One region of the Shinella sp. GW821-FHT10F02 genome, then DNA from elsewhere that is predicted to be linked to it. Evidence: predicted binding sites of a transcription regulator. Region 1 holds the regulator's gene; the other holds the start of a gene.
The links. Region 1 encodes LexA, which represses DNA repair genes until DNA is damaged. Its sites were predicted from a motif close to TGTTCNNNNTGTGTTCNG; they were not measured.

Region 1 (4,941 bases):
ACCTTCGAGGTCGACCTCGCGGTGTCGGAAAAGCTCGCCGGCATGGTGCCCGACGACCGCCTGCTCGTCGGCGAAAGCGGCATCTTCACCCATGCGGATTGTGAACGCCTCGCCGAGGTGGGCATCTCCACCTTCCTCGTCGGCGAGAGCCTGATGCGCAAGGACGACGTGGCCGCCGCCACCCGCGAATTGCTGACCGGCTCCGCCGGCATGCTGGCGGCCGAATGATGGCCGAAAAGGCCGCCATGCTGACCCATATCGATGCCTCCGGCGAAGCCAACATGGTGGATGTCGGCGACAAGGCGGAAACGGTGCGTATCGCCGTTGCCGAAGGTTTCATCCGCATGGCGCCTGCGACGCTCGACCTGATCCTCAAGGGCGACGCCAAGAAGGGCGACGTGATCGGCACGGCCCGCCTTGCCGGCATCATGGCCGCCAAGCAGACGTCGAGCCTCATTCCGCTCTGCCACCCGCTGATGCTGACCAAGGTCGCCGTCGAAATCCGCGAAGACCGCGCGCTGCCCGGCCTGCGCGTCGAGGCCATGGCGAAGCTCACCGGCCGCACCGGCGTGGAAATGGAGGCGCTCACCGCCGTCAGCGTCGCCTGCCTCACCATCTACGACATGGCGAAAGCCGCCGACCGCGAAATGGAGATCGGCGGCATCCGGCTCGTCGAAAAATCCGGCGGCCGCTCCGGCGATTACAAGCGGGCAAACGCCTGATGTCGCTCCTGCCCGTCGCCGACGCCCTCGACCGCCTGCTTTCCCGGGCCAAGCCGACACAGCGGACGGAGACGGTTTCCCTGCATGACGCGCAAGGCCGCGTTCTCGCCGAAGACATCGCCGCGCGCCTGACCCAGCCGCCCTTCACCAATTCCGCCATGGACGGCTACGCCGTCCGCCATGCGGACATCGCGACACTCGGCGCCGTCCTCAAGGTCGTCGGCCTCTCCTCCGCCGGCCATGCTTTCGAAGGCTCCGCTGGCCCCGGCGAGGCCGTGCGCATTTTCACCGGCGCGCCCTTGCCCTCCTTCGCCGATACCGTGCTTCTTCAGGAAGACGCGGAAAAGCTGGGTGACGGCCGTATCCGCACGACCTTCCTCACGCCGAAAGGCCGGCATGTGCGCCCGCGCGGGCAGGATTTTTCCGAAGGCGAGACCGTGCTGAAGGCCGGGGCGGTGCTCGACGCCGGCCGCCTGACCGTCGCCGCCGCGATGAACCACTCGACACTTGTCGTCTACGCCCGCCCCCGCATCGCGGTGCTTGCGACCGGCGACGAGCTCGTCCCGCCCGGAACGCCGCCCGGCGCCAGCCAGATCATCGCCTCCAACACCTACGGCGTCTCGGCGCTCGCGCGGGTGGCCGGCGCGGAGGTGATCGACCTCGGCATCGTCGGCGACGACAAGCAGGCGATCCTGGAGGCCGTGCGCAACGCGCTGGCGCTTGATATCGACGTGCTCGTGACGCTCGGCGGCGCCTCCGTCGGCGATTTCGACCTCGTGCAGCCGGTGCTCGGCGAGGCCGGCATGGAGCTCGATTTCTGGCGCATCGCCATGCGCCCGGGGAAACCGCTGATGGTCGGCCGGCTGGGAGATATCCAGGTGCTGGGCCTCCCCGGCAACCCGGTCTCCAGCCTCGTCTGCTCGCTGCTCTTCCTGGAGCCGTTGGTGCGCCGCCTCGCCCGCCTGCCCGCAAAAAACCGCCGGCACCCGGCCATCGCCGCCGTGCCGCTCAAGGAAAACGACCAGCGGCAGGACTATGTCCGCGCCCGCATCGTCCGGGGACCGGCCGGCGACCTGTACGTGACACCCTTCGGCAAGCAGGATTCCTCGATGATGAAGGTCTTCGCCGAATCGGAAGGCCTGCTCATCCGCCCGCCGCACGCCCCGGCCGTGCCCGAAGGCGATCCCTGCGAAGTACTCCTCCTGCGCGAACCCTCCGCCTGAACAATATTATTATTTCCAAGGCCTTGCGGAACACATATGGAACAGATAGTGTCTGTTCTGGATTTGTTTCACGATTCTGGATTGTTTCAAGATTCTCGGTGGAGGGGCCATGCTCACGCGGAAACAACAGGAACTTCTCCTGTTCATTCATGAACGGATGAAGGAGTCCGGTATTCCTCCCTCCTTCGACGAGATGAAGGATGCGCTCGATCTCGCGTCCAAGTCCGGCATCCACCGCCTCATCACCGCGCTGGAAGAGCGCGGCTTCATTCGCCGCCTGCCCAACCGGGCGCGGGCGCTGGAAGTGATCAAGCTTCCCGAAGCCTATTCGCCAAGCCTCCAGCCGCGTCGTGGTTTTTCGCCGGCCGTCATTGAGGGCAGCCGCGGCAAGCAGCCGGTGCCGGCCGCCCCCGTGCAGCGCACGCCGCAGGCGGACATGTCGTCTTCGGTCTCGGTACCGGTCATGGGACGCATCGCCGCCGGCGTGCCGATCTCCGCCATCCAGAACAACACCCATGAAATCATGGTACCGGCCGAGATGGTCGGCAACGGCGATCATTATGCCCTGGAGGTCAAGGGCGACTCGATGATCGAGGCCGGCATCCTCGACGGCGACACGGTGATCATCCGCAACGCCACCACCGCCAATCCGGGCGAGATCATCGTGGCGCTCGTCGACGACGAGGAGGCGACGCTGAAGCGCTTCCGCCGCAAGGGCGCCTCCATCGCGCTCGAAGCCGCAAACCCGGCCTACGAGACCCGCATCTTCGGCCCGGACCGCGTGAAGATTCAAGGCAAGCTCGTCGGCCTCATTCGCCGCTATCATTGAGCGCCGTCTCGGCCTCGAAGGTGCCGCTGCGCCAATCATAGGTGCGGTGGCGGGACCAGGGCCGGTCGAGGGTTTCGACGGCGGATGTGATCTCGGCTTCGGAAAGCGGTGGAGCGGCCTTTTCGGCGCCGGGCTGGATTTCCAGGGCGCCAGTACGCCGCAGATGGCGAGCCGTCATCAGCCGGGCACCGGAGCGGCATGTTTCCAGCCGCAGGGCCTGGGACACGACGACGAGGTCGGCGGCATCGCAGGCGGTTCCGAGGAAGGCGAGGTCTTCCAGCGTGACGATCCGCCAGCCGCTCGGCGAAACCGCGGCGCAGAATGCCTTTGTTTCGCAGATGAAGCCCGTACCCTTTCCCGCCGCCTCCAGGGCGGATACCATGGCGGCCTTCGCCCTCTGCCGATCCGCCTTGTGGCGCGGTTTCCTCTGCTTTTCAGTTCCTTCAGCGGGTGCGGCGGCATCTTCTACCGTCAGGCCTTCGCTCTTGCGCATCTCCGGCTTGACGAGATCGCCGAGCCGTAGCGCGCGCCGCCATTGCGCATAAATGAAATCCGGCGGCCTTGCGCGGTTGGTCGCAACGGTGTCGCCGCGCCGGATCGCCACGAGGCGGCCGTCTTCCGAGACCAGCACTTCCGGCGCACGGCGTTCGTCCGGCCAGCAGGCGATGATGATGCCAAGCGCGACGAGCAGCGTGCCGGCATGGCGCAGCCGGGTGCGCAAAATGCAGGCCAGGCCGCCGCCGAGGCCGACCAGCAGGAAGGCGGACTGCGGAATCTGACCGGTGACGATTTCGCCTTTCCAGCTCGCGACCCAGGTCGAAAGCGCGATCATCCATTCGATGCCCTTGCCCATGATCGCGAAGGGAATGGCGTCGAGGCCGAACGGCATCAGCAGCACGGCGATGAGGCCGAAGGGCATGACGATCGTGCTGATCACCGGCATCGCCAGAAGATTGCCGGCGAGGCCATAGGCGGGAATGCGGTGAAAGTGGCCGATGGAATAGATCAGCGTGGAAAAACCACCGATCAGCGAGGAGAGCATGAGCCCGCCGAAGAAACGGCCGAGCGAACCGCCGAACAGTTGCAACGGCCCTCCCCGGCTTTCCCGCCGCATCGGCCGCTCGCGCCAGGCCGCGTAGCCCGCGACAAGCCCGAGCGTTGCCGCATAGGACATCTGGAAGCCGGGATTGGTGACGGCGGATGGTGTCACCAGCAGGATGAGGATCGCCGAGAGCGCGACATTGCGCAGGCTGATGGCCGATCGCCCGAAGAGCACGGCCACAAGCATGACGCAGATCATGATCCACGATCGCACGGCAGAGAGCGCGCCGCCCGAGACGAGAATATAGAGCGTCACCATGATGAGCGCGCCGACGGCGGCAATCTTCTTGGCCGGATAGCGCTCGGAAAAGCCCGGAATCAGCGCCATCAGCATGCGCGCACCGACGAGAAAGGTGCCGGCGGCGAGCACCATGTTAAGCCCGGAAATGGCCAATACATGGGCAAGCCCCGCCTGCCGCAGCGCCTCGACCGTGTCCGCGCCGATCGCCCGCTGTTCCGCCGTTACCAGTGCCGCGGCGATCGCCCCGGCATCGCCGCCGATGCGCCCCCGAATATGCTCGGTCAGGTTGTTGCGCCAGCGCGCGATCTCCTGCCTGATCCGCCCTTCCAGCCCCGCCTCGCCGGTCACAACACCTTTGGGCGCGCTGTAAAAATAGCCGACGGCGCCGGTGCCGGCGAAATAGGCATCGAAGGCGAAATCGTTGAGGCCGGCCAAGGCCGGGCCGGACGGCGGCCCGAGGCGCGCGCGCCCCGTTATGCCCGCGCCGATCGCGATCGGTTCATGACGGCTGCGGGCAAGCAGCGTGACGATGCCGGGCGGGCGCTTCAGCACCGGATCGCGCGTCGCCTCCAGTGCGATACGGTAGCGGATCGCCCCGCGCTCGTCGCTTTCACGCGACAGTACCCGACCACTGATTTCCGTGGTGACCGGCGTATCCAGGATGACAGTATCGAGCCGGGCGCTTTCCATGGCTGCAAGCAGCATGCCCACGGGAACGAGAAAAGCGGCACCCGCGGCGAGCGCCACCCAGTCCTCCCGGTGCCGCAGCCGCCAGGCGGGCCAGAACGTAACGCAGGCGAGAAGCAGCAGGGCATAAATTGGCGG
Region 2 (4,941 bases), on a different contig from region 1:
CGGCAGGCCGTGGAGGCTTTCCACCAGGCGGCCCTTGCCGCCGGCGGACGCGATAATGGCGCTCCGGGGCTTCGGCCCGATTATGGACCATCCTATTATGCCGCCTTCGTCATCGATCCGGACGGGCACCGGATCGAAGTGGTCTTCAAGGGTCCGGCCTAGTATCAGCGGACGGCTGGCTTTGATCCCGCCGCCCCCGCGCAATCACGCCATTGCCGCCATTCGATCACCGACGATGCGATAGGAAATCGCTTCCGCCAGGTGGATGCGGCCGACGATTGCGGCTTCGTCGAGATCGGCCAGCGTGCGGGCGACCTTGAGGATGCGATGATAGCCGCGGGCGGAGAAGCGCATCTTTTCCGCGGCGTCGCGCAGAAGCTGGAGGCCGCCGGGGTCGGGTTCGGCGACCTTTTCGACGAGCGCCGTCGAGGCGCGCGCATTGCTCGTCACCCCACCCATGCCGAGACGGGCGAAACGGTCGATCTGCAGGGCGCGGGCGCGGGCGACGCGGCGGGCGACGGTGGCGCTCGCCTCCGCCGCCATCGGGCGGATGAGGTCCGTGGCGGAGACGGCGGGCACGTCGATGCGGATATCGATACGGTCCATCAGCGGGCCGGAGACGCGGGCCTGGTAGTCGCTCATGCAGCGCGGGCCGCGGGCGCATTGCCTGCCGGGTTCGCCCGCCATGCCGCAGCGGCAGGGGTTCATGGCGGCGACGAGCTGGACGGCGGCGGGGTAGCTGACGCGGTGATTGGCGCGGGCGATGATGCATGCGCCGGTTTCGAGCGGCTGGCGCAGCGCATCGAGCGCCTGCGGCGAGAATTCCGGCAGTTCATCGAGGAAGAGCACGCCATTATGGGCAAGCGAGGCCTCTCCCGGCCGTGCCCGGGCGCCACCGCCGACGAGGGCGGCCATGGTGGCGGAGTGGTGCGGCGTGCGGAAAGGCCGGCGGTCCGACAGGCGGCCGCCGGACAGCTGGCCGGCGATGGAATGGATCATCGAGACTTCGAGGAGCTCCGCCGGCGAGAGCGGCGGCAGGATGGCGGCAAGGCGCGCGGCGAGCATGGATTTTCCCGAACCGGGCGGGCCGACCATCAGGAGATTGTGGTTGCCGGCGGCTGCCACTTCCAGCGCCCGCTTGGCGCTTTCCTGGCCGCGGATATCGGCGAGATCCGGCAGGTCGCCGGCCGGCGCGCGGATGGCCGGCGCGGGGCGCGACAGGACCTGCGTGCCCTTGAAATGGTTGACCAGCGCGATGAGACTGCGCGGCGCTAGAATATCGAGCCCGCCACCGGCCCAGGCGGCTTCCGCACCGTTCTCCGCCGGGCAGATTACGCCCTTGCCGAGTGCGTTTGCGCCCATGGCGGCGGGCAGCGCTCCGGCGACCGCGGCAATCGTGCCGTCAAGATTGAGTTCGCCGATGACGACATAGTCGTCCAGCGCGTCACCCGGCAGGGCGCCGAGCGCCATCATGAGGCCGAGCGCGATGGCGAGATCGTAGTGGCTGCCCTCTTTCGGCAGATCGGCGGGCGCGAGATTGACCGTCACCCGCTTCGGCGGCAGCGACAGGCCGGAGGCGTGGAGCGCGGCCTGCACCCGTTCCCGGCTTTCGGCGACCGCCTTGTCCGCCAGCCCGACGATCTGCATGCCGACCTTGCCGGGCGCCACCATCACCTGCACATCGACGGGCACGCCCTCGATGCCCTGAAACGCAATCGTGCTGACCCGCGCCACCATGATGGACTCCGCTCGCCCTGGCCGAAAACGACCCTCGCAACCGCCCCTGGGTTGCAGCTGGAAATCTGGCATGGAATTCGGAATGAAACAAGAACAATTATAGAACTTGCGCGAAGATTTTCCGCGTGCTGGTTGTGCTCGGTTGCATTTGCGGAACGAAGGCGGGACGTTCGCGAACGGAACGTCCCGCGCGCACCATTAGCGCTTCTTTTCGATGGCGTCCCAGAGCAGGGCGGCGATGTCGGCGCCGCCGAATTTCTTCACTTCGCGGATGCCGGTGGGCGAGGTGACGTTGATCTCGGTCATGTAATCACCGATGACGTCGATGCCGACCAGCAGGAAGCCGCGCTCGCGCAGCGCGGGGCCGATGCGGGCGCAGATTTCCTTTTCGCGCGCCGTCAGCTCCGTCGGCTCGGGGCGGCCGCCGGCATGCATGTTGGAGCGGGCATCGTGTTCGGCGGGCACGCGGTTGATGGCGCCGACGGGCTCGCCATCGACGAGGATGATGCGCTTGTCGCCCTTGCGCACGTCCGGCAGGTATTGCTGGGCGATGAAGGGTTCGCGGAACATCTGGCCGAACATTTCCAAGAGCGACGAGAGGTTGCGGTCATCCTTCGTGGAATGGAAGACGCCGGCGCCGCCATTGCCATAGAGCGGCTTCAGGATCATGTCGCCCATCTCGTCGCGGAAGCGGCGGATTTCGGCCGGATCACGGGTGATCAGCGTTGCCGGCATAAGGTCGGCGAATTCGGTGACGAAAATCTTCTCCGGCGAGTTGCGCACCCAGGCCGGGTCGTTGACGACGAGCGTCTTGGGGTGGATGCGCTCCAGCAGGTGCGTCGAGGTGATGTAGGACATGTCGAAGGGCGGATCCTGGCGCAGCAGCACCACGTCCATGGTCGACAGGTCGACGCGCTCCGGGGTGCCGAGCGTGTAGTGGTCGCCCTTGATGTCGCGCAGCTCCATCGGCTCGACGGTGGCATAGACCGTGCCGTCGCGCAGGCTCAGGCGGTCCGGCGTGTAGTGGAAGAGCTTGTAGCCGCGGCTTTGCGCCTCGATGCTCATGGCGAAGGTGGAATCGCCGGCGATATTGATGGTCGACACATGGTCCATCTGGACCGCGACGTTCTTGATCTTTGCCATGAAAAGTCCCCTCAGGAATGCCCGACACATTTAAGGTGCCCGAGGGGCGAGCGCAACGGGCGTGCAGCGCTCAGGCGAAACCGTCGATGCGGCAGGTGATGAGGTCGTGGTCGGAGAGCGGCCGGCCGGCCGGCGAGAGCGAGGAGACGATGCGCGTATCCGACACCGAAAGGCCGCGCGACAGGAACCAGTCGAGCTTCATCGAGCGTTCGGGCCAGCGGGTGATGAGGCTCGGGCGCGTCGTCATGACGTCGAGCGGGCCGCCGTGGCGGGTGAAGCCGCGCTCGGCGGCGCGGGCGAACAGGCCTTCCGCTTCGAAATCGCCGTCGGCGTGGTTGCCGGTGTTGAGATCGCCGCCGATGAGCATGGGGCGGCCGGGGAAGGCTGCCTCCAGCGCATCGATGAGGCCGACCATCTGACGCTCGCGATAGGCGGCGGTGGTGGCGCTTTCGAAATGGGTGGAGGCCAGCACGAGCGGACCGGATTCGGTGTTGATCACCGCGCCGATCGCCATGCGCTCGCCGAGCCGCGGCTGGTCGACCTCGCCCGTGAACCACAGGCGCTCGCCCGGCAGGCGCAGCAGGAAGGCTTCGTGCAGCGGCACGGTGGAGAGCAGGCTGTTGCCGTGCAGGCCGCGACGGTTGAACTGGTCCTTGCAGAATTCCAGCTCGGTATCCGAGCCGAGGCCGAGCTCGACGAATTCGACGCCGTAGAGATAGGCCATGCCGAGCTCTTCGGCGACTTCCGCGGTGGTGTGGCGCTGGCGGGTGCGGGCCATGCCGTCGTCCATCTCGGAGAGCAGCACGATCTCCGCGCCGGTGGCACCCAGATGTTCGGCGCTTTCCATCGGAAACAGGCAGCGCTCCAGGTTCCAGGCGGCGACCGTGAAGGGGAAGGGCAGCGGCTCGGCGCGCTCGGCGCTACCGCCGGCCTCCACCGCATTCATGCAGGCGAGATCGGCCATGTGGGCGTCATGCGCGGCGATGGATTTTTCGAGGCCGGCAATGGCGGCGCGTTCCACGCCGGTGGGAGCGGCCAGCCGGCCGACGGTTTCGCGGATCATGATGCGGCGACCTCCATGGCAGGAATGCTGGCTGCGATGGCGCCCTCGCCCGACCAGTCGATGCGCTGGCCGCTCTTGCTGTCGAAGAAGTGCAGCTTGGCCGTGGCGATGGAGAGCGAGGCGGTTTCCGGCAGCGGGATTTCCGAGGGGATGGCGGCGACGAGCGGCTGGTCGCCGACGACGCCGTGCACGAGGCGCTGCGAGCCCAGTTCCTCGACATAGTCGATGCGGAACGGCAGGTCGCCTTTCACGCCGTCGTGGATGTGCAGGTCTTCGGCGCGGAGACCCACGGTCACCGCGCCCTGGGTCGGCACCGTCGCGCCGAGATCGATGAGGGCGGGGCCGAGGGCGAGCTTGCTGCCGTGCAGCTCGCCGGTGACGAGGTTCATGGCAGGCGAGCCGATGAAGCTCGCGACGAAGGTGGTGGCGGGGCGGTGGTAGACGTCGAGCGGGCGGCCGATCTGCTCGATCTTTCCGCCGGAAAGCACGACGAGGCGGTCGGCAAGCGTCATGGCTTCGAGCTGGTCGTGCGTGACGTAGATCGAGGTCGTGCCGACGCGGCGTTGCAGGCGCTTGATCTCGCCGCGCATGGAGACGCGCAGCTTGGCGTCGAGGTTGGAGAGCGGCTCGTCGAACAGGAAGGCCGAGGGCTTGCGCACAATGGCGCGGCCCATCGCGACGCGCTGGCGCTGGCCGCCGGAAAGCGCGCGCGGCTTGCGCTCCAGATAGGGCTGGAGCTCCAGCATGCGGGCGGCTTCCGCCACGCGGGCGTCGATCTCGGCCTTGGGCGTGCGGCGGTTTTTCAGGCCGTAGGCGAGGTTTTCGTAGACCGACATATGCGGGTAGAGCGCATAGTTCTGGAAGACCATGGCGATGTCGCGGTCGGCGGGATCGACCTCGTTGACGACGCGGTCGCCGATCGTCACGCTGCCCTCGCTGATCGCTTCCAGCCCCGCGACCATGCGCAGCAGCGTCGACTTTCCGCAGCCGGACGGGCC

Region 2: the regulator LexA is predicted to act here: its motif matches at 1,827-1,844, upstream of AC1RWL_RS15270 (YifB family Mg chelatase-like AAA ATPase).

What each region holds. Positions count from the first base shown of each region.
Region 1 is NZ_JBXASL010000003.1:599,551-604,491, reverse strand. Features, by position in the region: gene trpC (indole-3-glycerol phosphate synthase TrpC) at 1-228, shown strand, start outside; gene moaC (cyclic pyranopterin monophosphate synthase MoaC) at 228-722, shown strand; gene AC1RWL_RS12670 (molybdopterin molybdotransferase MoeA) at 722-1,945, shown strand; gene lexA (transcriptional repressor LexA) at 2,055-2,774, shown strand; gene AC1RWL_RS12660 (ComEC/Rec2 family competence protein) at 2,755-4,941, opposite strand, start outside.
Region 2 is NZ_JBXASL010000004.1:439,477-444,417, forward strand. Features, by position in the region: gene AC1RWL_RS15265 (VOC family protein) at 1-162, shown strand, start outside; gene AC1RWL_RS15270 (YifB family Mg chelatase-like AAA ATPase) at 205-1,737, opposite strand; gene gshB (glutathione synthase) at 1,936-2,880, opposite strand; gene AC1RWL_RS15280 (endonuclease/exonuclease/phosphatase family protein) at 2,951-3,943, opposite strand; gene AC1RWL_RS15285 (sn-glycerol-3-phosphate import ATP-binding protein UgpC) at 3,940-4,941, opposite strand, start outside.